Regions from separate parts of the Acidovorax sp. GW821-FHT11A03 genome, predicted to be linked through region 1. Evidence: predicted binding sites of a transcription regulator. Region 1 holds the regulator's gene; each other region holds the start of a gene.
The links. Region 1 encodes sigma-54, which starts transcription at its own class of promoters, with help from an activator protein. Its sites were predicted from a motif close to TGGCANGNAANCTGCTTT; they were not measured.
Positions count from the first base shown of each region.

Region 1 (9,484 bases):
CCTCGGACTTGTACTGCGCCACGATGTCTCCGACCACGATGGACAGCCCGCCCACGTCGGCCTCGGGGTAGCCGAGTGACTGGAAAAACCGCACCCGGGCCTCGGACACGAGGCTCAGCAGCTGCGCGTTGTCCAGGTGCCCGCCCTGGTTGACGTGGCTGATGTAGATCTGCATTTCGGTGGCGAAACCGAAGTGCGCGGGAAGGTCGAAGACGATGCGGGCCATGGACGGGGTGGCGAAGTAAGGGGGAAAGACGGCAACGGAGCGGAAAAACGGGCCACCAGGCGCATGCGCCGCGCACACGCCCGCACGGCGCCTACAGCGCCTTGCGCAGATTCGCCGGCGCGATCTTGAGCGCCTCGCGGTACTTGGCGACGGTGCGGCGCGCGCACTCGATGCCCTGCTCCTTGAGCATCTCGGCGATCTGGCTGTCGGACAGCGGCTTGGTCGGGCTCTCGGCGGCCACGAATTGCTTGATGAGGGCACGCACGGCGGTGCTCGACGCATTGCCGCCGGTCTCGGTGCCCAGGCCCGAGCCGAAGAAGTACTTGAGCTCGTAGGTGCCGATGGGCGTGGCCATGTACTTGGCCGTGGTCACGCGGCTGATGGTGGACTCGTGCAGGCCCAGCTCGTCGGCGATGTCGCGCAGCACCAGCGGGCGCATCGCGAGTTCGCCGTGGGTGAAGAAGTTCTTCTGCCGCTCCACGATGGCGCGCGAGACGCGCAGGATGGTGTCGAAGCGCTGCTGGATGTTCTTGATGAACCAGCGCGCCTCCTGCAGGCGCTGCTGCATGCCCTGGTGGCCCTCGCCGCCCTTGTGGCCGCGCAGGGCGCCGGCATAGATGTCGTGCACGCGCAGGCGCGGCATCACGTCGGGGTTGAGCTGCACGATGAAGTTGTGCTGCCCGTCGCGGCCATTGGCGCGCCCGGCCTTGCGCACGATCACGTCGGGGATGATGATGTTGCGCTCCACGTCGGCGAAGCGGCGCCCCGGGCGCGGCTCCAGCCGGGCGATCAGCGCCATGGCGGCGCGGGTGCGCTCCTCGCTGTCGCCGCAGGCCTGCGTGAGGCGGCGCACGTCGCGCCGCGCCAGCATCTCCAGCGGCTGCTGGCACACGCGCAGCGCGGTCTGCACGGTGTCGGGGTCGATGTCGCTGTCCTCGTCGGCGGCCAGCGCCTTGAGCTGCAGCGTCAGGCACTCGGCCAGGCCGCGCGCGCCCACGCCCACGGGCTCCAGGCTCTGCAGCAGCCGCTGTGCCACGGTGAAGCGGTGCACCAGCTCCTCGATCTGCTCCAGGTCGTCGGGCCCGGCCAGGCTGATGGCCAGCTCTTCGAGCGGATCCTCCAGGTAGCCGTCGTCGTTGAGCGATTCGATCAGGAAGCGCAGCGCGGCGCGGTCGATCTCGGACAGGCGCAGCGCCAGCGCCTGTCGGTGCAAAAAGGCGGTCAGCGATTCGTGCGTGCGGGCCAGCTCGGTGGCGTCGGCCTCGTCGCCTTCGGCGTCGTTGCGGTTGCGGGCGGGGGCGTCGCCGCCCCACTCGGCGTCGTTGGGCGCCATCTCCACCGTGCCGTCGCCGCTCCAGTCGGGCTCGTCGGCGCCCGCGCTCGGTGTTTCAGCATCATTTTGAGCCTCAGCGCTGGTACTGCTTGCGCTGGTAGCTCCTGAAAAAATAGCATCATCCGCGCTGTAGTCGTCGGCCTGGGCCGGCGTATCGGCGGCTTCCAGGCCAAACTCCTCGCGCGGCGCCTCGTCGGCGTTGCGTTCGAGGAACGGGTTTTCGTCGAGCATCTGCTCGACTTCCTGCGAGAGTTCCAGCGTGGACAACTGCAGCAGCCGGATGGACTGCTGAAGCTGGGGGGTCAATGCAAGATGCTGCGAGACACGCAGCGAGAGTCCAGGTTTCATTGATTGAGCGCCGCCGGGCCGCCCCAAGGCGCGAAGGCCCCCTCGGGGGGCAGCGAACCACGCGCAGCGGGGAGCGTGGGGGTACCGTACCGCGCCGCCGGGCCGCCCCAAGGCGCGAAGGCCCCCTCGGGGGGCAGCGCAGTACACGAAATGACAAGCGTGGAGGCCATGTCTACATGCGGAAATGTTCGCCCAGGTACACCCGGCGCACTTCGGCGTTGTCCACGATCTCGGACGGCGTGCCCTGGGCCAGCACCTGGCCATCGCTGATGATGAAGGCGTGGTCGCAGATGCCCAGCGTCTCGCGCACGTTGTGGTCGGTGATGAGCACGCCGATGCCGCGCGCCTTGAGGAAGCCGATGATGCGCTGTATCTCGATCACGGCGATGGGGTCGATGCCCGCAAAGGGCTCGTCCAGCAGGATGAAGCGCGGCTGCGTGGCCAGCGCGCGGGCGATCTCGACGCGGCGGCGCTCGCCGCCCGACAGGGCCATGGCGGGCGAGGCCCGCAGATGGTCCACGCGCAGCTCCTGCAGCAAGGCCGTGAGACGCTCTTCGATGGCCTCGCGCGACAGCGGCTTGCCGTCGTCGTCCGCGCGCTGCAGCTCCAGCACCGCGCGCACGTTCTCTTCGACCGTGAGCTTGCGGAAGATGGAGGCTTCCTGCGGCAGGTAGGACAGCCCCAGCCGCGAGCGGCGGTGGATGGGCATGTGGGCCACCGAATGGCCGTCGATGCGGATGTCGCCCGCGTCGCTGCGCACCAGGCCCACGATCATGTAGAACGAGGTGGTCTTGCCCGCGCCGTTGGGGCCGAGCAGCCCGACGACCTCGCCCTTTTGCACGACCAGCGACACATCCTTGACGACCTTGCGGCTGCCATACGACTTGGCCAGGTGCTGCACCTCCAGGCGGCTGCCCGCCTGGGTGTCAGGACCGGGGCTGACGGGCTGCGCGCTCACTTGGAGCCGCCGCCAAGGCTGTTGCTGGGGCGCAGCACCGGCGCCGATGCCGGGGGCGCGGCCTCCGGCGCGGCGGTACCGGCGGGCGGGTCCTTGGGCGCGAGCACCGCCCGCACCCGGCTGCCGGGCGCGGGCGCATCGCCCGCCGCATTGGTCGCGGGGGTGCGCTTGCCGTCCACGGTGAACACATCGGTGAGGTTGTTGTAGACGATCACGGCGCCGGTGATCTCGTCGCTGAGGACCGCCCCGCGGTAGCGGCGCAGTTCGGCGCGGGTGATGAAGCGCACGTTGTCGGCCTTGCCGTCGTACTCGATGACTTCGCTCTCGCCTTCGATGAACTCGTCCGGCGCGCCGGCCACGGTATCGCGCTTCTGGCGGAAGAAGGCCCGCTTGCCCGCCTCGGCCGTGACCACGCCGTACTGGTAGCCGTCGGCGTCCTGGCGCACGTCCAGCCGCGCGCCGCGCAGCACGATGGAGCCCTTGGTCATGACCACGCGGCCCGAGAACACGCTGGTCTGCTTGAGCTCATCGTGTCGCAAGGCGTCGGCCTCGATGTTCATGGGCTTGGCGCGGTCGGCCTTTTCGGCGTGCGCCGCGCCCAGATGGCAGGCCAGGGCGACAAGCAGGAGGTGGGGGAGGATGCGGTAGTTCATAGGGCACGAATCTTGCAGGTCATTGTAGCCACCCCACGGCGCGCGCCATGAAAAAAGCCCGCATCCGCGGGCTTCTTCTTGGGGCATCCGAGGCCGTCGGCGCTTGGAAGCCGCCGCCTGCACCCGTGGAGCCGGCGCTGCCGGGCCGCCGGGTGCGTTCCCCTGGGCAGGAAGGCGGCTCACGAGGGCCACGCTTCCTTCAAGGAGGCGTCACCCCTTTTTCGCCGTGGCGGCCAGGTGCTCCACCACCTGCAGCACGTTCTGCATGTTGCCGGCCATGGTGCCATCGGTGTAGTACTTGCCGGCCACGCCCATGGAAGGCACGCCTTCCACGCCATACGCGTCCTGCAGTTGCGACGCACGGCGCACCTGGTTGGACACGGTGAAGGAGCCGTAGACCTCCTTGAACTTGGCGGCATCGACCCCCTGCTGGGTCACCCAGGCCAGGATTTCGTCGTCCTTGGCCAGCTTCTGCTTTTCCACATGGATGGCGCGGAACACCTTGGCGTGCAGCGCGTCGAGCTTGCCCATGCCTTCGAGCGTGTAGTAGAGCTTTTGCTGCGGCACGAAGCTGGCATTGAAGGCCACGGGCATGCGGCGGATGCTCATGTCCTTGGGGGCGCTCTTCACCCATGCGTCGAGCGTGGGCTCGAAGGCGTGGCAGTGAGGGCAGCTGTACCAGAAGAATTCGATCACATCGACCTTGCCGGCGGGCGCATCGGGCGCCACGGGCTTGTCCAGCCGCTTGAAGTCCTTGCCCTCCTTGAACTGGCGGGCCTGGGCCAGCGCGGGGGTGGCCACTGGCAGCGTCAGGGCGGAAGCGGCAACCGCCGAGGCGGCGGACAAAGAAAACTCACGGCGTTTCATGGCAAAGACTCTCCTGGTTCTGGTCTGGGGGATGTGAGCCATGCCCCCGCAAAAAGTTCAGCTCCCGCTGCGCGGCAGTTCAGCGCTGCACCCGCACCAGGGCCGATTCCACCCCGGCGCCGTCGAGCTTTTCCTTGAGCTGCTCGGCATCATCGCGCTTGGTGAACGGGCCCACGCGCACGCGGAACACGGCCCGCCCATTTTGCTCGCGCTCGCTCACCCGGGCCTCCCAGCCCAGCATGGCCAGCTTGGCGCGCTGGGCATCCGCATCGGCCTGGGTACGGAATGCCCCGGCCTGCACGAAGTAGTCGAACGGGTCCAGGTTGCCCTTGGCGGCGGCCTTGGCGACGGCCAGATCGCCCAGCGGGTCGGCGCCGGGCTTGCTTTCGGCCTTGGCCGCCTCGGGCTTGCTGGCAACCGGCTTGGGCGCGGAGGCGGCCGCCCGCACCTCGGGCGCCGCCACGGAGGCGGGCGCGGAAGCCGCCGCCACCGCCGGCGCGGGGGGACGCGCGGGGTTCTTGCCGTACAGCGGAGAGTTCGGGTCCCAGTTCTTGTTCTTCTGGGATTCGGCGGCATCCATGTCCACGCCCCGCCCGTTGCCCTTGTTGAGGAAAGGCACCGGCACCTTGGTCACGTACACGGCCACCGCCAGTGCGGCCCCCAGGCCCACGATGACCCCGACGATGAAGCCGATGATGGTCCCACCCGTCTGTTGTTTCTTCATAGTGACTGCTTACATTCTGGCCGGAGCCGACACGCCCAGCACGGCCAGGCCATTGTGCAATACCTGCGCGGTGGCGGCGACGAGGGCCAGCCGGGCCCGCTTGACGGTTTCATCGTCCACCAGGATGCGCTCGGCGTCGTAGTAGCTGTGGTAGCTGGCGGCCAGGTCGCGCAGGTAGAAGGTCACGTCGTGCGGCGCCTCGCCGTCGGCGGCGGCGGTGAGCATCTCGGGGTACTTGGCCAGCTGCAGCATCAGCGCCTGGGCCTGCGGGCCTTCGAGCGCCGACAGGTCCGCGCCCTGGAGCGAGGCCACATCGCCGCCGCCCTGCTCGGCCCAGCCGCGCAGCACCGACTGGATGCGCGCGTGGGCGTACTGCACGTAGTACACCGGGTTGTCGTTGTTCTGCGCCACGGCCAGGTCCACGTCGAAGGTGTACTCGGTGTCGGGCTTGCGGCTCAAGAGGAAGAAGCGCACCGCGTCCTTGCTGGTCCATTCGATCAGGTCGCGCAGCGTGACATAGCTGCCCGCGCGCTTGCTGATCTTGACCTCTTCGCCGCCCTTGACCACGCGCACCATGGTGTGCAGCACGTAGTCGGGGTAGCCCTGCGGAATGCCCACGCCGGCTGCCTGCAGCCCGGCGCGCACGCGGGCGATGGTGCCGTGGTGGTCCGTGCCCTGGATGTTGACGACCTTGGTGAAGCCGCGCTCCCACTTGGCGATGTGGTAGGCCACGTCGGGCACGAAGTAGGTGTACGTGCCGTCCTTCTTGCGCATGACACGGTCCTTGTCGTCGCCGTAGTCCGTGCTCTTGAGCCACAGCGCGCCGTCCTGCTCGTAGGTCTTGCCGTTGGCCACGAGCTTGCCCACGGTGGCCTCGACGCGGCCGCTGGTGTACAGGCTCGACTCGAGGTAGTACTCGTCGAACTTCAGGTTGAAGGCCTGCAGGTCCTTGTCCTGCTCGTTGCGCAGGTAGGCCACGGCGAACTGGCGGATGGACTCCACATCGTCCACGTCGCCGCTGGCGGTGAACTCGCGGTCGTCGGCCTTGACGGTCTTCTTCGCGAGGAAGTCGTTGGCGATGTCCTGGATGTAGTCGCCGTTGTAGAACGCCTTGGACGCCGGGTTCTCCGGGTCGGTGGGCCAGCACTCGTCGCCGGGCTTGAAGCCCTTGGCGCGCAGCTGCGTGCTGGTGGTCAGCGTCTGGATCTGCACGCCCGCGTCGTTGTAATAGAACTCGCGGTGCACCTTCCAGCCCTGGGTGGCAAAGAGGTTGCAGATCGCGTCGCCCAGCGCCGCCTGGCGGCCGTGGCCCACGTGCAGCGGGCCGGTGGGGTTGGCCGAGACGAACTCGACCAGCACGCGCTGGCCGTTGTCGGCCTGGTAGCCAAAGCGGTCTCCGGCACCCAAGACCTCGCGCACCACTTCCTGCTTGGCGGCGGGCTTGAGGCGGATGTTGAGAAACCCGGGGCCGGCGATCTCGATGGCATCGACCCAGCGGGCAAACGCGGGCGTGGCCTCGAGCGCGGCCTTGAGCTGCTCGCCCAGCGCGCGCGGGTTGAGCTTGAGCGGCTTGGCCAGCTGCATGGCCGCCGTGCAGGCGAAGTCGCCGTGGGCGGCCACCTTGGGGGATTCGAACGCAGCGCGCCCGGCAGTGCCGGGCGACAATTTTTCCAGCTCGCCGGCGAGCGCCGCGAGCAATTCCTGTTTGACGGAGAGCATGCGGGGATTCTACGGGGGCGCCCCGTCATCCCATCCCGCCGCTGTGGCGTTATGCTGAATGGCCCGGTGTCCACCGGGCCGTCCATCCCCCTACCCGCAGGAGCATTACATGAAGAAACTGCTTTCCCTGATGACGGCCATCGGCCTGACCCTCTCCCTGGCCACGGCCCATGCCGCCGACGCGCCTGCTGCCGCGGCCTCCGCGCCGGCCAAGGCGCCCACCGCGCAGCAGAGCAAGATGGCCACCTGCAATGCCGACGCCAAGGAAAAGAAGGGCGACGAGCGCAAGGCCTTCATGAAGGAATGCCTGTCTGCCAACAAGCAGGAAAAGCAGCAGACCAAGATGAAGACCTGCAACGCAGACCCCAAGGCCAAGACCCTCAAGGGCGACGAGCGCAAGGCCTTCATGAAGGAATGCCTGAGCAACAAGCCCGCCTGACACACCTTGGCCCCCAAACAAAGCCCCGCACGCGGGGCTTTGTGCTTTCTAGCGCGTGCCCACGCCCCGCGCCAGGAACACGGCCAGCAGCGGAATCACCACCAGCAGGTGAGCCTCGATCATCACGAGGCGGCGCGTGCCGCGCACCTCGGCCTCGGTGGGCAGCGCACCCGTGGCGCGCAGCTGCTTGCGCCAGCGCAGAAAGCGCACCGTGGGCACGATGGAGATCAGGCCGATGACCACGAACAGCGTGACCTTGGTGTGCAGCAGGGGCTGCGACCAGTACCACCCCGCGCCCTTCATGCCCCACCAGGTGCGCGCCAGGCCCGTGGCCAGCACGGCGATGGCGGAGATGCCATAGACCATGTCCACCCGCGCCAGGCGCTCCACCACCGCGGCGTTGAGCCACTCCTTGCGGCACAGGGCCGCCTCGCTGGCCAGGAAGACGGTCATGGTCAGGATGGCCAGAAAGTGGGCGTAGGCCAGCAGGGCTTCAGTGGGCATGGGGCGCCTCGTGACAATGGGACTGGCAATGCTAGCGCATCCGGAAAAAACTCCTGATTTGATAGCTTTCAGCGCTTTCTCATCAAGCGCTGGAGGCCGATCCGGCTTGAAACCTGCGCAGCGCTGCCAGCCCCAGCAGCGCCGCCAGCACGAGCAGGCCCCATTCGGACAGCGTAGGAATCGCCTGCGCGGCGGCGGCCAGCAGCAGCATGGCGTGCGGGTCGGCGATGGCGCCGGGGGCGGGGTCGTTGTCGCCCGTGCCGTTGTCGGTGACGGCAAAGCTCACCGTGTCGCCGCTGACCGCGCCATGCGGGAACCAGAGCGCCGTGGCACCGGCCGCGGCGGGGCCGAACTTGCGCGGCACCAGCCCCGCCAGGCTGCCGCCGGGGTAGGTGATGGCCACCGCGAGCGTGGCACCCGCGCAGCCCGTGGCCGTGAAGCGCAGCACGCCCAGCGGTGCGGTCGCGCCTGCGGGCAGGTTGTCGCCCGGGGCGGCGGCGGTCAGCGCCAGGCTGCCCACGGTGCAGCCCGCCGGGCCGCCGGAGATGCTGGCCTGCGCCATGCCGCCGCCGGGCACCGCCAGGCTGGCCTGGCCCACCGTCAGCGCCAGAGGCCCGCCCGTGGCGCTGGTGTTGTTGGCATCGCCCGCATAGCTGGCGGTGATGGCGTGCGCGCCCACCAGCAGGCCGCTGACGGTGCAGGCGGCCACGCTGCCCGTGATGGCGGGCGGGGCCGCGCAGGCCAGCGGCAGGCCGCCCGCGCTGAAGCTCACCGTGCCCGTGGGGTTGCTGGCGCTGCCGAACGTGGCGGTGAGGGTGATGCTGGCCCCCAGTGCGCTGGGGTTGGCGTTGGCCGCCAGCGCCAGCGTGGGCGCCGCCATCACGGCAAAGGTACGCGCTACGGGCGCCGCCGCCGCCCAGGCCCCGCCGCCCGGCTGGCTGGCCGTCAGCGTGCACGAGCCCGCGCCGCTGAAGCTGGCCACGCTGCCCGCCACGCTGCACGCGCCCGTGGCGCTGTAGGTGATGGGCAGGTTCGACGTCGCCGTGGCGCCCAGGGTCAGCGTGGTGCCCGCAGCCTGCGCGGGGATGGTGGCGGGGAGGAAGGTGATGCTCTGCGCGCCCAGGGGCGTGACCGCGTTGGTCACGGCGGCGTCCGAATCGGGTTGCGTGGGGGATCCGTTGTGCGCCACCACGCGGAACGTGTAGCTTGTTCCATTGGCCAGGTTCGCCACGGTGCAGCTGTGCCCGGAGCCGGTCACGGTGCAGGATCTGGCGGGATCTTGCACGGCGGTGGCGGTGTAGCTGGTGATGGGGGCCCCATAGGCGTCCGCCCACCGTTCCGGGCTCCAGTCCACCGTCGCCTCGGCGTCGCCCGCGGTGGCGGTGGCGCTGGCCGGCGGGGGCGGCTTGCCTGCCTGCACCGTGATGGAAGTGGGCAGCGACGCCGAGCAGTGGCGGCTGTCCGTCACCGTGGCCGTGAAGCTGAACGTGCCCGTGGCCGTGGGGGTGCCGGAAATGGCGCCTGCAGCCGACAGCACCAGACCCGGCGGCAACGCCCCCGCCGCGACCGCGAAGGACGACCCGCCCACCGCCCCGGCCTGCGCCAGCGTGTAGGCATAAGCGGCCCCGGCCGTGCCGTTGGCGGGCGTGCCGGTGGCCGTCATGGCGGGGGCGGGGCAGAGCGTCACGTCGTCGATGCCGATGTAGTCGCCGT
Region 1 covers NZ_JBXASG010000008.1:24,632-34,115, reverse strand. Annotated here, with positions in the region: gene AC1RVY_RS19880 (acyl-CoA thioesterase) at 1-226, opposite strand, end outside; gene AC1RVY_RS19875 (RNA polymerase factor sigma-54) at 318-1,907, opposite strand; gene lptB (LPS export ABC transporter ATP-binding protein) at 2,080-2,865, opposite strand; gene lptA (lipopolysaccharide transport periplasmic protein LptA) at 2,862-3,518, opposite strand; gene AC1RVY_RS19860 (thiol:disulfide interchange protein DsbA/DsbL) at 3,729-4,385, opposite strand; gene AC1RVY_RS19855 (SPOR domain-containing protein) at 4,465-5,109, opposite strand; gene argS (arginine--tRNA ligase) at 5,119-6,828, opposite strand; gene AC1RVY_RS19845 (PsiF family protein) at 6,938-7,267, shown strand; gene AC1RVY_RS19840 (DUF2214 family protein) at 7,316-7,771, opposite strand; gene AC1RVY_RS19835 (IPTL-CTERM sorting domain-containing protein) at 7,854-9,484, opposite strand, start outside.

Region 2 (9,484 bases), on a different contig from region 1:
ACTTGCAATATATCCCCGTCAGCAGCCGTTGCGCGCCGTACTTTGCAGATACGGCAGTCCAGTATTTCTGCCCAGGCCCCAAGTCCTGACGGAGGCCCATTCATGTGTACTCCATCATTTGCAAGCATGCCCAAAACAAAACACGTGCACCCGAGGCATTCCGTTCAGCGCGGCGTCACCTTGATCGAATTGCTGGTGGGCATTGTCATCGGCCTACTCACCGTCGCTGTGGCAATGGGTGCCCTCATGGTTTCGCGCGATATCTCAGGCACCGTCACGGATGCAAGCGATATTCAGCAGCAAGCATCCTATGCTTTTCGTGTCATGGGTCAGCAGCTTCGTCAAGCGGGCTCCCTCAAACTCAAATTATCGGCAGCCAAGGTAGAAGGCGACACCACGCCTACCTTAGTGGGAGACCGTGTAGCCTTTGAAACCGATTTCGTGGCAACCTCAGAAGATGGCAGCGTATTCACCCTTGCTACCGACACCCTGAGCGGAAAGGACTCGCCCGGTGCGACAGAATACAAACTCACAACTGGCTATCGCAACTATAAAGAACTTGTTTACCACCCCAAGGACCCTCTCAAGCCGAGCGAATCCCTGCAGCGCAATTGCTTGGCAGAAAACGGCACCGACGCGTTGATACAAAGCCGCTTTGTATTGAAGAACAACGAACTGCACTGCGCCGGCACAGGCAATTCGCAACCCCTTGTACGCAATGTCGCCAACTTTCAGGTCCGCTATCTCATGCAAAGCAGTGCGGGAACAGGCAACCCGCAGATGCGCTACGTCGATGCCACCACCGTGGGCGCTACAGGCTGGCCTCAGGTCTTTGGCGTGGAGGTGTGCCTAGTGCTCTATGGCAGCGAATCCCTCGACCTACCCACGAACAGCACCTACACCGACTGCGACGGTACGACTGCCGTCAACATGACCTCCCTCGCCGCCCCCCGCAACCGGCGCATGCACACAGTGTTCCGTAACGTATACCAACTGCGCAGCCAAGGGCTGTCAGGCTGATCCACACACCACACAACCACGTTCATGCAACGCATGCCCCCCCCCTCTTTTCGACAATCTCAGCGACACCAGCGTGGCATCTCGCTGTTCATCGTCATCGTCTTTGTCATGCTCTCCATGCTGTTGGCGTTATGGGCCTCGCGCACGTCGATATTCAACGAAATGGTGGTAGGCAACGATGCCGACTATCAGCGCGCGTTTGAAGCCGCCCAGGCCTTGTTACTCGACGCAGAGTTGGACATTCGCGGTGAAAAGGCCGATGGCAGCGACTGCCGCATACCCACCGCCACGGCGTGCCGCAATGGCAATTCTACCCAAGCACAAATTCCGTTGGAAGCCAAGGAGACCGCAGCCCTTTTGGCAAAACTGGAAGGAATCACCTCAGGCCCGCGCTGTATTGATGCCCTCTGCCTCAAGCGCCCTGGTAGACAGGATTTTTGGAACAACACCGGTAGCACCCCCGACCTCACTACCCCTGGCGAAGACGTGTCGCTGGAACAAATGATGGTTAGTACCAATGCCAACCGTATAGGTGCACGCTACGGCCAATACTCCGGTGCCAACGTTGGCAGCGCTAGCAACCCCATCCTGCAAATAGGCAACAAAGGCGCGGATACCACCAGGAACAATGAAGGTGGCTGGTATTGGATTGAAGTGCTGCCCTACGACAGTGATGCCGACAAATCACGCCTGATTGCTGATGGCCTCAACAACTTGGCTCTCAACCTGCAACCCAGCGTTGTGTACCGAATTACTGCAGTAGCGCACGGACGCAAACTCAGAAACGAGGGCGGTGTAGATGTGCCCGTTACCCGCGTGGTGCTGCAGCAAACCTATGCTCGTCAAAAACTCGTGGACTGAATTACTATCAAATCAAGAGCATTCAGCGCTCAGCACTTAAGCCCTGCAGTAGATTTCAACCCAATTCGACTTGGAGCACATAATGCCCCGTCCAACGCAACCTCACCCCAATTTCAAAAAGACGCTGCTCGCCATCGCGGCTAGTGCGGCACTTGCACCGCATGGTGGGTGGGCGCTTGATTTTGCACAATCTCCACCAGGCACAGTCACGCCCTACGTTGCACCCAATGTGATTATTTCTGTCGATGACTCAGGCAGCATGGACTTCCGTCTGGACATGGAAAGCGAAAACGGGGCAACCGGAGAAACTGCTCCACTAGCAACTCCGACCCCCACGGACCCAAACAAGAAGACTTGGCCTACGACCAGCCGCCGCATCAACGTGTTGAAGTACGCACTGAAGAATGTGTTCAACGATACAACCTTGCTGCCTGATGGAAAAATCCGCCTCGCTTGGCAAGTCATGTGGAACAACGGGGGCTCACCCGGTGTCGGCCCCCGTCAAAGGGATGACAGCAATACTCTTCGTGGCCTTGCGGGAGCTACTAGCGTAGACAGCGCTACGATGGGTGAAAACTCGATGCGCGTGCTCAAAGACGACGCAACAGTTACCCATCGCCAGAACTTCAAGAATTTCATTGACAAATTGAAGCCTGGCAATGGAACGCCAACTCATCGTATGTTTAAGCAGGCCGATGACTACATGCGGCGCACGCTAAGCGCGAACGGTCCTTGGGCCACCAAACCAGGCGATAGCAGTACTACCGCAGAGTATCTTGGTTGCCGTCGAAACTACCACATTGTGATGACTGATGGCAGATGGAACAATTACGTCAATACTTATGCGGCAGGCGGCAACATAGATACCCCTGGAACAGTGGACTTGCCAGATAGTACTAAGTATGGTTCCAGTACCACTACCGGCACCACAAATTTCACAAAAATGTACCGCGATGGCACGGACAACACCTTGGCTGATTGGGCCTTTAAAAGTTGGTCACAAAGACTCCAGCTTCCCGCTGACTTGACCGGCACGATATTGCCAGAGCCGGAGTATGACCAGGCACCGGCAACTGAGACCATCGGGGGCGTGGCTCTGCCAAAGTACTGGAATCCAAAATACAACCCTGCGACTTGGCCTCATATGGTGACCTACACCATTGGCTTCAGCAAGATGGCCTATGAATGGAAGACCGATTTTTCCGACGCCAAGTACAACATCACACGCCCCACGGAGATGGTGCCGTTTGGTTATGACGGCGACTTTCCAAATCTGGTCAAGGGAGACAAGACTTGGCCTGCCATGAGCAACGAAGACCGCCGTTCGCTAGACCTATGGCACGCTGCTCTCAATGGCCGCGGTCGCTTCTTCGCCGTAGAACAAGGCGAAGATTTGGAAAAAGCCTTCCGCATGATCATCCAGCAGATCAATACCCAGAACGAACCTGACCGGGGTTCCACCGCCACTAGCGGTAGCAATGCATCCCGTAACGACGTGGGTAAATACGTGGCGAACTACATGCCCAAAGAGGCTTGGAGAGGTTGGGTTGAAGCGGAAACCGTGAAAAAGGACGGCACCACAGTGCCCGCGGTGGGGTGGGCAGGCAAAACAACGGCCGACCTGCTGGATGCCACAGGTTTCAGTGTCGGCAGTCGCCTTATCTTGAGTTGGAGCAGCAAACAAATTGACGCTACGACGGGTCAGGAAAAAGGGGGGGTGCCATTCAAATGGGCTAGCGATGAAACTAACCTTAGCACCGCGCAAAAAGCATTTCTCAATATGAAGAGTGATGGCACCACTGATGCCCTAGGACAGGACCGCCTGAATTATGTGCGCGGTGATCGCACCAAGGAGGGAACGGAAAGCCCGGCCAATTACCCATCCACCAACCCCTTCCGTCAACGCAAATCTCGCCAAGGGGATATCGTCAACTCCGAGGTCTGGTATGTGGGCGCACCCGTCAGCAACTATGCTTGGAAAGGCTATACCGCTTTTACGCGCGCGCAGAAGGATCGCTTGCCCATGATCTACGTGGGTGGAAACGATGGCATGTTGCACGGTTTTTCGGCCGAGAATGGCTCAGAGAAGGTGGCCTACGTGCCCCGTGGGGTGATACCTGCCGTGGGCCGCCTCGCTGACCCCGCTTTCAACCAGAATCATCGCTACTATGTAGATGGCTCTCCCATGACCGGTGATGTGGACATGGGCACCGGTGACACCACGGATCCCACTTACGCCCCCAACTGGCACACGCTACTGGTCGGATCGCTAGGCGCTGGTGGGAAGGGGTTCTTTGTGCTGGACGTGACCAACCCGGGCAATATCGCGGGTGATGACGCTGGCAACTTTACCGAAGGCAATGCCCAGCAACTGGTAGTGATGGACAAGACGCGTCATGCCACCGAGGCCACCACCAGCGTGGAGGATTGCGAGAACACCGTCATCACCCCTGTCACCAAGAAAGAGGCATGCCTGACTCTTGCCGACATGGGACACATCTTTACCAAGCCGGTGATGGACGAGGCAAACCCGCAGCGTACGACGCAAATCGTGCGCTTGAACAACAACCGCTGGGCGGCGGTGATGGGTAACGGCTACAACAGCAAAAGCGGCCGGCCCGTGCTGCTGGTCCAGTACTTGGATGGCAGCAAGGAACTGTTGCGTTTAGTGGCTACGGGTACCACCGCCACGAATGCCCACCTCGATACCACCGACAATGGCCTCTCCGCACCGCGCCTCGTAGACATCAACGGCGATGGCCGCCCCGATGTGGTGTATGCGGGTGATCTCAAGGGCAACATGTGGAAGTTCCTGCTCACCAGCAATGACGATACCGCCTGGGGTGTGGCGCGATGGGGTAGTTCTGCCGCGACCACCACCAACCATACGACCAGCGGAGTGCCACTGTTTACCGCCAAAGGGGGCACGGAAGGCTCCCCTGATTCGCGCACGTTGGCACAACCGATAACCATTGTGCCCACAGTGCGTGCCAATGACCGAAAGAAGGAAATCGATATCGGTGGCGGCAAAAAAGAAACTGTATCGGTGGGTGGACTGATGGTGGCCTTTGGTACAGGAAGCAACTTGGCAACGTACAACGCGAGCAACCCGAACGACCCCAACACCCCCGTCAACGCGAACAAGCAGACCTTGTACTCGGTGCTCGATAACACACGCTACAAGCTGGTAGGCACCAAGAAGGACCGTGTGGAAGTTTGCGCATCCTCTACCGACGCACCTTGCAACAAGCTGGTGAAGTCGAGTGCGGACCTGCCAGCACCGGTTACCCAGTCGAATCTGGTCCAACGCACAATTCCCACTGCGTCCGTGAACACCCGCGATGGTCATGAGTTCTGGACCATTACCGATGCCACCGTACTGAATTGGGGAACCAGCAGCGGTTGGTACATGGACCTGCCCCAGACCCGCGAACGCCTGCTCAAGCCTATCGAATTCTATGACGGCAGCAACCTGCTGACCGTCTTCTCGCAGGTGCCGGCCAAGGGCTCCAGACTAGACCCTGCGGTTGAAACATGCGAAGCAGGCACGGTAGACAAGGAACGCCAATACATGACCCTTATCAACATCATGGATGGCAAGAAGCCCAGCGTGCAAATCATGGATACGGATGGCAATGGTAAATACAATTTGGCCGCCGACCAAGGCGCATCGCGAGTGTCAGTCACTGCAGGAGCTCAGACCATGATCAAGCGTGGGGAAAAAATGCGAGTCACTGGGAAGAAACCAGATGGGACGGACGACAATTTGGACAACGCCCTCCTCCCAGAGCAGTCCATGCGCCCCAGTTGGCGCCAAATGCAATAACCAGCTTTAGCAGGAGCACACTGTCTTATGAAAAGGCAACATCGGGGCTTTACGCTGATTGAACTAATGATTGTGGTGGCTGTCGTCGGCATCCTCTCGGCCATCGCTTTCCCCAGCTACACGGAATATATCCGGCGGGGCCACCGGGCTGATGCCCGTGCGGGCCTCTTGCAAGCGCAACAATGGTTGGAACGAGCCTCCACGGCCAACGGCGTGTACCCGACAACTCTTCCAAATTCTCTTCAATGGCGTCTCACAGATGGAACCCTCGACCCAAACAAGCGGTATACTTTGTCCATTGGTGGTCCCGCGACAACATCCTCATTCACGTTGACCGCCACACCTAGAGGCGCCCAACTTGGGGACAAATGCGGAAACTACACGCTGACCCATACGGGTGTACGCGGAGCAAATGGCAAAATTCAAACTGACGCGGGCTTTGACGCCACTTGCTGGGACAAGTAGTTGCTAAGCTACTATCCGGGGGGCAATGAACAACACCGCGTCCTCTATGACTCAAGCGCTTGGGCTAGCCGCCCAGGCGCTTTTTCTTTCCAGCCCCAATCCTCGCGTTGGTTGCGTCATCACCGCTCCCGACGGTGAGGTGCTGGGCCGAGGATTCACTCAGCGTGCTGGTGGCCCCCATGCAGAAATCATGGCGCTGCGCGATGCCGCAGCAGCTGGCCGCGACGTGCGCGGTGCCACCGCCTATGTCACCCTGGAGCCATGCTCTCACCATGGCCGCACCGGTCCATGCTGCAATGCATTGATCGAAGCCGGGATTGCAAAAGTGGTGGCATCCATCACCGACCCCAACCCTCTGGTCGCAGGCCACGGATTCGAGCGATTGCGGGCGGCGGGTATCGAGGTTGTCGTGGGCCCAGGGGCAGAAGAATCACGCGAACTCAACATCGGTTTTTTCAGCCGCATGGTTCGGGGCACGCCATGGGTGCGGCTCAAGACGGCAGCGTCCCTGGACGGCACCACGGCGCTTCATAACGGCGCCAGCCAGTGGATCACCTCGCGCACGGCACGCGCGGATGGGCATGCCTGGCGGGCAAGGGCCTGTGCCATTCTGACCGGCATTGGTACCGTGCTGGACGACAACCCACGCCTGGACGTCCGGGAAGTACCTACACCCCGCCAGCCCCATGTGGTCTTGGTGGATAGTCAATTGCAGCTGCCCCCGCATGCCAACCTGCTGATGGGCGGACGTGATTGCCTTGTCTACACAGCCAACACAAGCAAGGAAAAGAAAGCCGCCTTGGAAGCTCGTGGTGCCACGGTGATCCATCTGCCCAATGCCAGCGGCAAAGTGGATCTGGCAGCGATGCTGAAAGACCTTGGCCAGCGGGGAATCAATGAGCTGCATGTGGAAGCAGGCCACAAGCTCAATGGATCCCTCGTCCGAGAAGGCCTCGTCGATGAACTGCTTGTGTACTTGGCCCCTCGCCTGCTGGGCCCCGGGCTGAGCATGGCGAACCTGGACCCGCTCCATGCGCTGGCGGACGGGCTTGCGCTGCAGTTCACATCCGCAGAGATGATCGGACCGGACCTTCGCGTCCTGGCACGGGTCCAGGGTCGGGATAGTTTTTAATCCGGCCCTCGCGATCGCCTTCGGCCGCACCGCCCCAAGGCAGTGCAAAAGCCACGCACCAACCTCTGGCGCGCTTCTTGCTTCAATTTGGTGCAAATCTGGTGCACCCATTCAAACCGCACCAGAACGGATCAATTTACTGCAAGAGGACGTTATGGAAGCACTCAAACAGGGCACGGATGCCCTGTTCATTCTTCTGGGGGCCATCATGGTGCTGGCCATGCACGCCGGTTTTGCCTTCCTGGAGCTGGGCACGGTCCGCAAGAAGAACCAGGTGAATGCGCTGGTGAAGATCCTGGTGGATTTTTCTGTGTCCACGGTCGTGTACTTTGCCGTGGGGTACAGCCTGGCCTACGGCACGCACTTTTTCGTGGGGGCCGAGTCGCTGGTGCAGCAAAGCGGCTATGCACTGGTGAAGTTCTTCTTCCTGCTCACCTTTGCAGCGGCCATTCCGGCCATCGTGTCGGGGGGGATCGCGGAACGCGCCAAGTTCTGGCCGCAGCTCATGGCCACGGCGGTCATCGTCGGCTTTGTGTATCCATTCTTCGAGGGCATTGCCTGGAACCAGCATTTTGGCGTGCAGGCCTGGATCAAAGGGTTCGCCGGCGAGGAGTTCCATGATTTCGCCGGCTCCATCGTGGTGCACGCGATGGGAGGGTGGATCGCCCTGCCTGCCGTGATCCTGCTGGGCTCCCGCGCCAACCGGTATCGCAAGGATGGCGCCATCTCCGCGCACCCGCCTTCCAACATTCCGTTTCTGGCGCTGGGCGCATGGGTGCTCGTCGTGGGCTGGTTCGGCTTCAATGTGATGAGCGCGCAGACCGTGGACAAGCTTTCCGGCCTGGTGGCAGTGAACTCCCTGATGGCCATGGTCGGCGGCACGCTGGCCGCCCTGGTGCTGGGCAAGAATGACCCCGGCTTCGTCCACAACGGCCCGCTGGCGGGGCTGGTGGCGGTGTGCGCGGGCTCCGACCTGATGCACCCGCTGGGTGCGCTCGTGGTGGGTGCGGTGGCTGGCGCCATTTTTGTGCTGATGTTCACGCTCACGCAGAACCGGTGGAAGATCGACGACGTGCTGGGTGTCTGGCCGCTGCACGGCCTGTGCGGCACCTGGGGCGGGCTGGCGGCGGGCATTTTTGGCAGCAAGGCGCTGGGCGGGCTCGGCGGGGTGAGCTTTTCCGCCCAGCTTGTCGGCACCGCCCTGGGCGTGGCCTGGGCACTGGCGGGCGGCTTCGTGGTGTATGGCATTCTCAAAAGCACGGTCGGCCTGCGGCTCTCGCAGGAAGAGGAGTTCGACGGTGCGGACCTGTCGATCCACAAGATCAGCGCCACACCCGATCGCGAAGTGAGCTGGTAGCCGCCGCGGCGCCAGGGCACCGCACTGCGATGCGCCCGCATCCACCCGGTCGCCACCGTGGCTGCGTTGGCGCCGCGTCTGACAAGCGCGAGCGGCGCCGCACGGTCACAATCGCGCCATGCCTGCACTGCCCCCTGCTCCCGCCGCTCCAGCGCCGTTCCTGGGCACCACCGCCCGCTATGGCTGGCTGGCCGTCCTGGCCATGTGCATTGCAAGCGCCATCACCGGCTGCGCCGGCCTGCCCAAGGATGTGGACCGGCCGGTGTCGAGCGCATTGGCGTCGCCTGCGGACACGGCCCTGGGCCAACTGGTGGAAACGCGCCGCGCGTCGGTGGGCGGCCGCCATCCTTCCGGGTTCCTGCTGCTCAGCGGGCCCCAGGCGGCCTACAGCAGCCGCCTCGCCCTGGTCGACGCCGCACAGAAGACGCTGGACCTGCAGTACTACGCCATCCACGCTGACGCCAGTACCGAGCGCCTGCTGCTGGGCGTGATCGCGGCGGCCCAGCGCGGCGTGCGTGTGCGTGTGCTGCTGGACGACTTCCACAGCACGGGGCGTGATGCGCAGGTCATGCGGCTGGCCTTCGTGCCCAACATCGAGATGCGCATGTTCAACCCGCTCACGGGTGCGCGCGGCTCGCCCCTGGGGCGCATGCTGGGCGCGCTGGGGGACTTCTCCCGCGTGCAGCAGCGCATGCACAACAAGCTCTTCATCGCCGACAACGCCATGGGCGTGACGGGTGGCCGCAACCTGGGCGACGCGTACTTCGGCAACGCCGATTCCGGCAACTTCGTGGATCTGGACGTGCTGGCGGCCGGGCCCGTG
Region 2 covers NZ_JBXASG010000006.1:245,454-254,937, forward strand. Annotated here, with positions in the region: gene pilV (type IV pilus modification protein PilV) at 1-89, shown strand, start outside; gene AC1RVY_RS16890 (PilW family protein) at 103-1,020, shown strand; gene AC1RVY_RS16895 (pilus assembly PilX family protein) at 1,045-1,881, shown strand; gene AC1RVY_RS16900 (pilus assembly protein) at 1,964-5,707, shown strand; gene AC1RVY_RS16905 (type IV pilin protein) at 5,735-6,172, shown strand; gene ribD (bifunctional diaminohydroxyphosphoribosylaminopyrimidine deaminase/5-amino-6-(5-phosphoribosylamino)uracil reductase RibD) at 6,198-7,304, shown strand; gene AC1RVY_RS16915 (ammonium transporter) at 7,459-8,661, shown strand; gene AC1RVY_RS16920 (phospholipase D family protein) at 8,780-9,484, shown strand, end outside.
Region 2: AC1RVY_RS16915 (ammonium transporter) is a predicted target of sigma-54. The motif match lies at 7,371-7,388, and genes of this name have one in related genera.

Region 3 (9,484 bases), on a different contig from region 1:
ACATGGACATCGCGGCCTTTCAGGATCAGCGCGCTGAAGGTGGTCACATAGCCGCGGTCCTTGTCGAAACGCGCGTGGCTGCGCATGGTCTGCGCATGCAGCCACGCATTGGTGGCACTCAGAACGCGCTGGGCCGAGCGGCGCACCGACCAGGCGTCGGAGGTGGCGTAGTAGTCGTCCAGGAAACTGCGCACCGAGGCCGCGCTGGCCTCCTGACTGACCGTGCTGGACCCTATGCCATCGGCCAGGGCGACGACGATCCCCTTGGAGCCGCGCAGCGGCTCGCCGGGCAACATGGCACCATGGAAGTCCTGGTTGACGCCCTTGCGCCCCGCCCGCGAGTGCTGGCCCAGCGTGACGCGCAGCCCGCCCGGATCCGTGCCGTGGCCCATCAGCGGTCCATGGCGCTGCACGCCACCGCCAGCCCATGCAACCGGCGCGGCCCACCCGCCAGCCGCCGCGCGGGGGTCGCCCCGCCGCGCTGGCGGCGTCCCCATGCCCGAAGCGCGCAGCGGCGAGGTCGCTCAGGGAGAAGCTCAGACATGGTGGCGCTTGGGCGCGGTCTTGTAGTGCGTGGAATACAGCGTGGCACCGACGAAGGTCAGGCCTCCGACCAGATTGCCGAGCACCGTGGGAAGCTCGTTCCAGATCAGATAGTCCATCAGCGTGAACTTGCCGCCCAGCATCAGGCCGGTGGGAAACAGGAACATGTTGACGATGGAATGCTCGAAACCCATGTAGAAGAAGATCATGACCGGCATCCACATGCCGATGGCCTTGCCCGAGACCGTGGTGGACATCATCGCGGCGACCACGCCGGTGGAGACCATCCAGTTGCACATCACGGCACGCACGAACAGCGTGAGCATGCCGGCAGCGCCATGGGCGGCATAGCCCACCGTGCGGCCCTCGCCGATGTGGCCGAGCTTCTCGCCGACGGCATTGGGCGCCTCGCTGAAGCCGAAGGTGAAGATGATGGCCATGAAGACCGCCACCGTCAGTGCGCCCGCGAAGTTGCCCACGAACACCAGGCCCCAGTTGCGCAGCACGCCCGCCCAGGTGGCGCCTGGGCGCTTGTCGAACACCGCCAGCGGTGCGAGCGTGAACACGCCCGTCAGCAGATCGAAACCCATCAGGTACAGCATGATGAAGCCCACGGGGAACAGCATGGCGCCGACCAGCGGGTTGCCGGTGTTGACCGTGACGGTCACGGCAAACGCGGCCGCCAGCGCCAGGATGGCGCCGGCCATGTAGGAGCGGATCAGCGTGTCGCGGGTGGACATCAGGAGCTTGGATTCACCGGAGTCGACCATCTTGGTCACGAACTCGGCAGGGGCAAGGTAGGCCATTGAATTTCCTTTGGGACGGGAGACTATTGACAGCGTCCCGGACGGCAGGCCGGCGGAACGCGCAAGGAGGAAAAAAGAAAACGGCGTCCGCTGCGTCTCCTCCAGTCATCTGGAGGAGACGCAAGGGACGCCGTTATCCTTGGATGCGCGATTCCTTTGCCTGCGGAAGACTGCAGACGGTGGGTTGGCAAGCCGCCTTTAGCCGACAACCACTTCTCTCCATGCAAGTTCCATACCCCTGATGGAATGGTGCATCGGAGCGTGGCCCGTCCCTCTCTGGCGCATGCGCGGCGACCATCGCAAGAAATGAGCCTCCACTCGGTGCGGCACCGGCACCACAGTGGGTCACCAGTGCCTGCCCGCCCCGTTGCGGGGCACCGCGACGCTATCTATGAGGACTTGGCGCCTGACAGCGCAGACTGCGCAAAGGCGAGATCGGGCAGGGACAGCGTGGCCTCCGCCACCTCGAGCAGCCGGCGGTTCTGGTCCATCGAGGTCTTCTGCAACACGCGGAAGGCGACTTCCTCGTTCATGCCCAGGCGGGCCATCAGCACCCCCTTGGCGCGCTCGATCACCTTGCGTTCGTTCAGCGTGCGGCGCGCCGCCTCCAGCTCGGCCTCCATGCTGGCCATGCGCGCCGACTGGGCCTGCAGCAGTTCCAGCAGCGAAGCCGATTCGGCCCCGTGCGTGCCGGCCGCCGCCTCCGGCACGGACGTGGGTGCAACCGCGATGTCGAAGAACCGGTCTACCGCGTGCGTGCGCTGCGGCGGGTTGTCGCGCAGGCCGCGCAGCAGGCCCCTGGAGTCCTGCAGGTCCTGCTGCGCTTCGAGGATGCGAGCCTCGCAGTCCTCGCGCAGACGCTGGACCAGTTCGACCTGCAGTTGCCACAGCGCGTTGATGCGCTCCGTGCACACGTCGAACCAGGCGTCGCTCAGGTTGCTGTCCAGGGCGGCGCCGGGGCGCACCACGCACAGCGTGCGCCGCAGCCGCTCCAGCTGGGCCATGCCGGGGGCAAGCTGCTGCTGCTCCCAGCGTCCACGCAGAGCCGGATCGGCAAACTCGGAAAACACGCGCAGGCTGCGCTCCTGCGCGTCGATGAGGTGCAGCACCCGCTGCTGGTGCGCGTCGCTACCCTGGCCAGAGGCATAGAGCAGCGCGCCCATGGCGCGCTCCTGGCCCGCCTCTTCCTGCGCCTGCACCAGGTGCAGCAAAGCCACCAGCTGGCGCGATACGCTGGGCAGCCCCGCCGCATCGGCCACATGGAAGACCAGCTCGATCAGACCCGCGATCAGGTGGCTGAACGCAGCGATCGAGTCGTGTGCGGTCATCGCCTGCTTGTCGATCTGGCTGCGCAGCGCGGGCAGAGAATCAAGCCCCAGGAGGGCCCACGCCATGAGCGACAAGGCCTTGGCCGTCGCGCCCTGTTCGGGTTCCACATGCTGGGCAAATTCCTGGCGCAGTCGCGCCTCCAGTGGCAGCACCTCCTGGATGATCCGGCTGCGCATGTCGGCAAAACGCTGGGCATTGGACGCCAGGTAGGCGCCCGATGCGCCGCGCTCGCGCTGCAGACCTTCTATCAGCTGGCCGATCGTGTCCACCAGAACGGCCCGGCTGGCGAGGTGGCGCACCGCGTCGATCTCCAGCTGGCGCGAGCGCAGCACAAGGGTCGAAACGGTCAGGGACGCGGCCTGGTCGGGCATGCGGGAACTCCAGAAAATCGATACGAGGGAATGCTAACCCCAGAACCTGCCGCGCGCCCGCCAAGCCTCCAGGGGCCTGCGCGGAACGCGATGCAATGCACTTCCGCACAACCCGGCCCGAAGAGTTGCCGGGACACGGCCTCAAGAGACCTCAAGGGCAGGCCCTCAGGCCATTGCAATGCTGATGCGCCCACCCTCGGCGCGCACGCCGTGCGCCCGCACCGAATGCTCGGGCGCCTCCAGGCATTCGCCCGTGCGCAGGTCGAAATGGTTCTTGTACAGCGGCGAGGCGACGACGACGCGCTCGCCCAGGTTGCCGATCAGCCCGCGCGAGAGCACGCTGGCGCCCGACTTCGGGTCCACGTTGTCGATGGCGAAGAACTGGTCGCTGCCGGTGCGGAACACCGCCACATGGCGGTTGGCCACCAGGGCGCAGACGCCGGTGCTGGGCAGGATGTCGTCGACCGCGCAGATGTCGGTCCAGGCAAGGGGGTCGGTACTGTTCATGGGAAGTGCGCTCATGGGAGTTCTCCGTTATTGATTCATTGCGCTACAGGTTGCCCGCAGCGCGCGCAACTGGCGCAGCCGACACCAGTGCCCCACGCAAGGGCCGCCCCGCCGCGAAGGCGGCGTATCCAGCGCATGCGCTGGGGGCGTCCCCCTCCCGGACTCGCACAGCGCGTCGAGAGAAGGGTGAAGGCGCGAAGCGACTCAGGGGCTGCTTCATGTCAGGCGGCCTGGCGGATGGGGATGACCTTGGCGCCGCGCTCCTCCGCGCGGGCCGGGCGGATCTGGCCGCGCTCCTCGACGAAGAGCACGTTCTCGTCGGCCTTGTCGCTGTTCACGAACGAGCGGAAGCGCTTGCGCGTCTCGGGGTCGGTCACGGCGGTCTTCCATTCGCACTGGTAGGTATCGACCACGTTCTGCATCTGCGATTCGAGCTCGGCGCACAGACCCAGGCTGTCCTTTTGCAAGACGTCCTTGAGGTAGTCGAGGCCACCTTCGAGGTTCTCGCGCCAGGTGCTGGTGCGCTGCAGCCGGTCGGCCGTGCGCACGTAGAACATCAGCACCCGGTCGATCATGCGCACCAGGTCTTCCTTGGACAGGTCGGACGCGAACAGCTCGGCATGGCGCGGCTTCATGCCGCCGTTGCCGCAGATGTAGAGGTTCCAGCCCTTTTCGGTGGCGATGACGCCGATGTCCTTGCCCTGCGCCTCGGCGCATTCGCGCGTGCAGCCCGAGACGCCGAACTTGATCTTGTGCGGGGCGCGCAGGCCCTTGTAGCGGTTCTCCAGCTCCACGGCCAGGCCCACGCTGTCGCCCACGCCATAGCGGCACCAGGTCGAGCCCACGCAGCTTTTGACCGTGCGCAGGGACTTGCCGTAGGCATGGCCGGACTCGAACCCGGCGGTGATCAGCTCCTCCCAGATCAGCGGCAACTGCTCCAGCCGCGCACCGAACATGTCCACCCGCGCACCGCCGGTGACCTTGGTGTACAGGCCGTACTTTTTGGCCACCTGGCCCACGGCGATCAGGCCGTCGGGCGTGACCTCGCCACCGGGCATGCGCGGCACCACCGAGTAGGTGCCGTCCTTCTGGATGTTGCCCAGGTAGTAGTCATTGCTGTCCTGCAGGCCGGCCAGCTCCTTCTTGAGCACGAACTCGTTCCAGCACGAGGCGAACACGCTGGCCGCCACCGGCTTGCAGATGTCGCAGCCCATGCCCTTGCCGTGCTGGGCCAGCAGCTCGCCGAAGCTCCTGATGTTGCCCACGCGCACCAGGTGGTAGATCTCCTGGCGCGAGTAGGCGAAGTGCTCGCAGATGTGGTTGTTCACGGCCATGCCACGGCGCGCCATCTCGGCCTTCATGACCTGGGTGACCAGGGGCACGCAGCCGCCGCAGGTGGCGCCGGCCTTGGTGCAGGCCTTCATCTCGGCGATGGTGCAGGCGCCATTGCCCACGGCTTCGCAGATGCCGGCCTTGGTGACGTTGTTGCACGAGCAGATCTGTGCCGTGTCGGGCAGGGTATCCACGCCCAGGCCGGGTTTGGCCTTGCCATCGCTGGACGGGAAGATCAGGAACTCGGGGTCCTCGGGCAGCGTGATGCCGTTCAGGGCCATCTGCAGCAGCGTGCCGTATTCGGTGGCATCGCCAATCAGCACGGCGCCCAACAGTTGCTTGCCGTCTTCGCTGATGACGATCTTCTTGTAGACCTGGCGGCGCTCGTCCACATACTGGCAGGTGCGGCTGTGGGGCGTTTTCGCATGGGCGTCGCCGATGCTGGCCACGTCCACGCCCATGAGCTTGAGCTTGGTGCTCATGTCGGCGCCGACGAAGGCGGCGTCGGTCTCGCCTGCGATGTGGCGGGCGGCCACACGGGCCATGTCGTAGCCGGGTGCCACCAGGCCGAAGGTCTGCTCGTTCCACGACGCGCATTCGCCGATGGCGTAGACGTCGTGGTCGCTGGTACGGCAGGCGCTGTCGATGGCCACGCCACCGCGCGGGCCGACGGCCAGCAGGCTCTGGCGCGCCAGCTCGTCGCGCGGGCGGATGCCGGCGGAGAAGACGATCATGTCCGTCTCCAGCCAGGTCCCGTCGGCAAACACCATCCGGTGGCGCGCACGGGCGCCATTGGTGATCTCCTGAGTGTTGCGGCCGGTGTGCACCTGCACGCCCAGCTCCTCGATCTTGGCGCGCAGCACGCGGCCACCGCCCTTGTCCACCTGCACGGCCATCAGCCGGGGGGCGAACTCGACCACATGGGTTTCGAGGCCCATGTCGCGCAGCGCCTTGGCGCATTCCAGACCCAGCAGGCCGCCGCCCACGACCACGCCGGTCTTGGACTTGGCGCCCGAGGCCTGCATGGCCTCCAGGTCCTCGATGGTGCGGTAGACGAAGCAGTGGTCACGGTCGCGCCCCGGCACCTGGGGCACGAAGGGGTTGGAGCCGGTGGCCAGCACCAGCTTGTCGTAGTGCAGCACCTCGCCGTCGACCGTGGTCACGGTGCGAATGCGGCGGTCCACCGATGCGGCCCGCGCCGCCAGGCGCAGGGTGAAGCCGGTGCGCTCGAAGAAGCCGGGCTCGACCAGGGAGAGTTGCTCGGCCGTGGTGCCGCTGAAGAAGGCGGAGAGGTGCACCCGGTCGTAGGCGGGGCGTGGCTCCTCGCACAGCACTGTGACCTCGACGCCGGTCATGCCGGTCTCGGCCAGGCTTTCGAGGAACTTGTGGCCGACCATGCCGTGGCCAATGAGAACGATTTTCATGCTAGTGATCCTGCAATGGACCGGGCCGCCCGGAGGGCAAGTGCAGGGATGCTGTGCATCGGCAGCCCCGAGGGAGGCAACCAGTGCACCTCACCCTCCGCAACGGCACGGGTGTGGATTGGAACGACCCCACGAGAGGCTCATAGCCTCGCTCGTCCGGGGGTTCCGCCATCATTAGCGGAGGGTGTTGGTCGGTCCGACGGCAGCTTCACCGGCAGACATGCAACGGTAGATCGCAATATCCATGCCGCCCTTTCAGCCCCTGCGGCCACATAGCGCTCGCCAGGAGCGGGCAAGCGGGTTGGCATCAGCGACCCGGCCGGCACGGAGTCGCATCAATGCGGTGCAAACCATCACCAAATCAGGGCATCGCCTCAGGTTGGGACAAATTGCCGCAGGCAGACCGCGTCGGAATGCCCCAGGGACAGCCAGGAGTTCTGGTACCTGGAACGCGTGCCGTGTGTTGGTTTGTTGCCATTCTTTCTTTTTCAAACGTGCCCGCCTCATGCAGACTGAGACGATGCAGTCCGGCCGGTCAGGACACCTGTTCAGTGCTCCTGAAAGGATGGCCAGCCAGGGCAGGAATCCCAGAGCTTTTTTCCTATATGAGGACTACCAACATGAGCGTGGAACGCAGAGGCAGCGCGGACAGGCGCAGCGGAAAGGACCGCCGGCAAGTGGAAAAAGGGCCGCCCACCAACTATGAACGCAGGCGCACGGTCGAAGCGCGGCAACCCGAGCTGACGGAACTGCACCTGAGCGAAGAAGAACTCAAGGCACTGGGATTCGCGCAGGACCAGCCTGCACCCCAAAAACCAACCTGATCGCTGCGACCTGGCAGCAGCCACGTTTTCAATGCTGTTTCGTGCGCGGCAGGGTATCCGTCGCAAGCACCGCCCAGGCAGGCGGCCGGACTCGCCCACCCTCTCCTCTTGCACCGCCCGCTGGCACGTCACGCCGCGGCGAGCGCGAGCCGCAGAATCAGTTTTGCATCGCCTTGTTTTTTATTCGCCGTGCAGCGTGAGCAGGCGGTGCGCGACCATGTCCAGCGCGGGCCGCGTGTTTCCCTGCTTGTCCGTCCAGACTCTTGGCGTGATGCTTCCCGCCAGCGCCACAGAGTCTCCATCGCGCAGGGCGTGCATGGAGGCGCAGACCCCTGCCTCAAATGCAATCACGTTGACGAACAGCGTCTCGCCATCCGCCGTGCTTGCTCGCACCTTGGAGACGGTAAAAGGCTTCCCGGCCTTGTCAGTACGCCGCTCGGCCTCGCCATACAGCCTGCCGGCCACCAGTCCATCGATCATGAGAGTCCTTTGCGGGGCGAGCCGCTACTTTGGTTTTGGCGGGTGCAACCGCAACACGGGCTGACCACATGTCAGCACTACCTCGACAGGGAGCCTGCTGATCAGCGGGGGCTCGGTATCGCCACCATGCCTGCACAGCACGCAGCAGCAAGCCGCCTTTCATTTCACCCCAGGCCGTGTGGCATGTTTTTCCGCGACCAAGCAAAAAAGCCCAGAACCTTTCGGTTCTGGGCTTTTGCTAACAATGGTCGGCGTGGCGGGATTCGAACTCGCGACCCCTTGCACCCCATGCAAGTGCGCTACCAGGCTGCGCTACACGCCGACAAGACTTAGATTATATGCAGAAAAAAGGTCAACCCAGAGAAAGTAGCGCCCGAATTTCAAATAATTCTTTGCGCACCGCATTGGAGTCCAGCGTGATGCCCATCGCATCGATGGAAAGATCGCGTGCACTGTCCACCAGCATGCTGGGCATCTCGGAATCAAACCCGTTCATCGCGCCGTCGGCCCCTGCCTCATCACGGGCGGGATGCGCAAGCTCCTGCAGGCGATTGCGCGCGCCACTGATGGTGAACCCCTGGTCATACAGCAGGTCCCGGATGCGGCGGATCATGAGCACTTCATGATGCTGGTAGTAGCGCCGGTTGCCACGCCGCTTCATCGGGCGCAGTTGAGTGAACTCCTGCTCCCAGTAACGCAATACATGGGGCTTGACGCCACAAAGCTCCGCGACCTCACCAATCGTGAAGTAGCGCTTGGCGGGGATCGAAGGAAGGGGGGTGCCCATGGGTGGTGGATTCAAACCGGTCAGCCAGCTAGCGTACTGCAGACGCGCACGGACCGCCAGTCATCGGCAACATTCTGGTCACAAAAACGGCACAAATTCACGATCCGGCAGCCGTCTGGATCTGTTCCTTGAGTTTGCTGCTGGCGTGAAACGTCACCACGCGGCGTGCCTTGATCGGAATGGCCTCGCCCGTGCGCGGGTTGCGCCCGGGCCGTGGTGCCTTGGTGCGAATCTGGAAGTTGCCGAAACCCGACAACTTCACATCCTTGCCCTCCACCAGGCTCTGCGAGATCAGGTCGAAGAATGCGTCGATCATGTCCTTGGACTCGCGCTTGTTCAAGCCAATCTGGTCAAACAGCAGATCGGCCAGTTGTGCCTTGGTCAGCGCTGGCGTTTCCAGGCTTTCGACGGCGAATTCGATCATGGCGTCAGCTCCCTTGAACATCATCAGACACGCAGCCGTGCGCCCATGCGCTGGGCCAATTGCCCCACCACCGCTTGAACAGCGGCATCGATCTCGGCCTCGGTGAGCGTCGCCTCGTCGCTGCCCAGAGTCAGGCGCACCGCCAGGCTCTTCTCCCCAGGAGCCAGGCCACCGGCGGGTGCATCTTCGCCCGCACGCAGCGCCTTGGGCCGGTACACATCGAACAGCACGGCCGAACGCAGCATTGCGCCGGGCACCGCTTGCTGGACCGCCGCCATGACCTCGGCATGGGTGACCCGCTCAGCGACCACCACCGCCAGATCACGTTCGACGGACTGGTGCTTGGCCACGGACTTGAATTGGGGCACTGCACGCTGCAATACAGCATCCAGTTCGAGTTCAAACATCACCGGCGCTTGCGGGAGCTCCCACGATTGGCGCCACTGCGGGTGCAGCTCGCCCACGAAACCCACGGCCCGCCCGTTGAGGAGCACCCGCGCGCAACGGCCGGGGTGCATCGCAGGATGGACGGCCGGCTCGAACGTGGCTTGCAGCGGCGCCAGCAAGGCCTCGAGATCGCCCTTCACATCGAAGAAGTCGATCGACTGCTCCTTGCGGCCCCACTGGAGCGCATCGTTGGGTCCATAAGCCAGACCG
Region 3 covers NZ_JBXASG010000007.1:132,966-142,449, forward strand. Annotated here, with positions in the region: gene AC1RVY_RS18450 (bifunctional protein-serine/threonine kinase/phosphatase) at 1-392, opposite strand, end outside; gene AC1RVY_RS18455 (formate/nitrite transporter family protein) at 537-1,349, opposite strand; gene AC1RVY_RS18460 (nitrate- and nitrite sensing domain-containing protein) at 1,739-3,049, opposite strand; gene nirD (nitrite reductase small subunit NirD) at 3,215-3,571, opposite strand; gene nirB (nitrite reductase large subunit NirB) at 3,778-6,312, opposite strand; gene AC1RVY_RS18475 (hypothetical protein) at 6,933-7,136, shown strand; gene AC1RVY_RS18480 (single-stranded DNA-binding protein) at 7,317-7,616, opposite strand; tRNA gene AC1RVY_RS18485 (tRNA-Pro) at 7,862-7,938, opposite strand; gene AC1RVY_RS18490 (MerR family transcriptional regulator) at 7,969-8,403, opposite strand; gene AC1RVY_RS18495 (integration host factor subunit alpha) at 8,501-8,827, opposite strand; gene pheT (phenylalanine--tRNA ligase subunit beta) at 8,851-9,484, opposite strand, start outside.
Region 3: nirB (nitrite reductase large subunit NirB) is a predicted target of sigma-54. The motif match lies at 6,545-6,562, and genes of this name have one in related genera.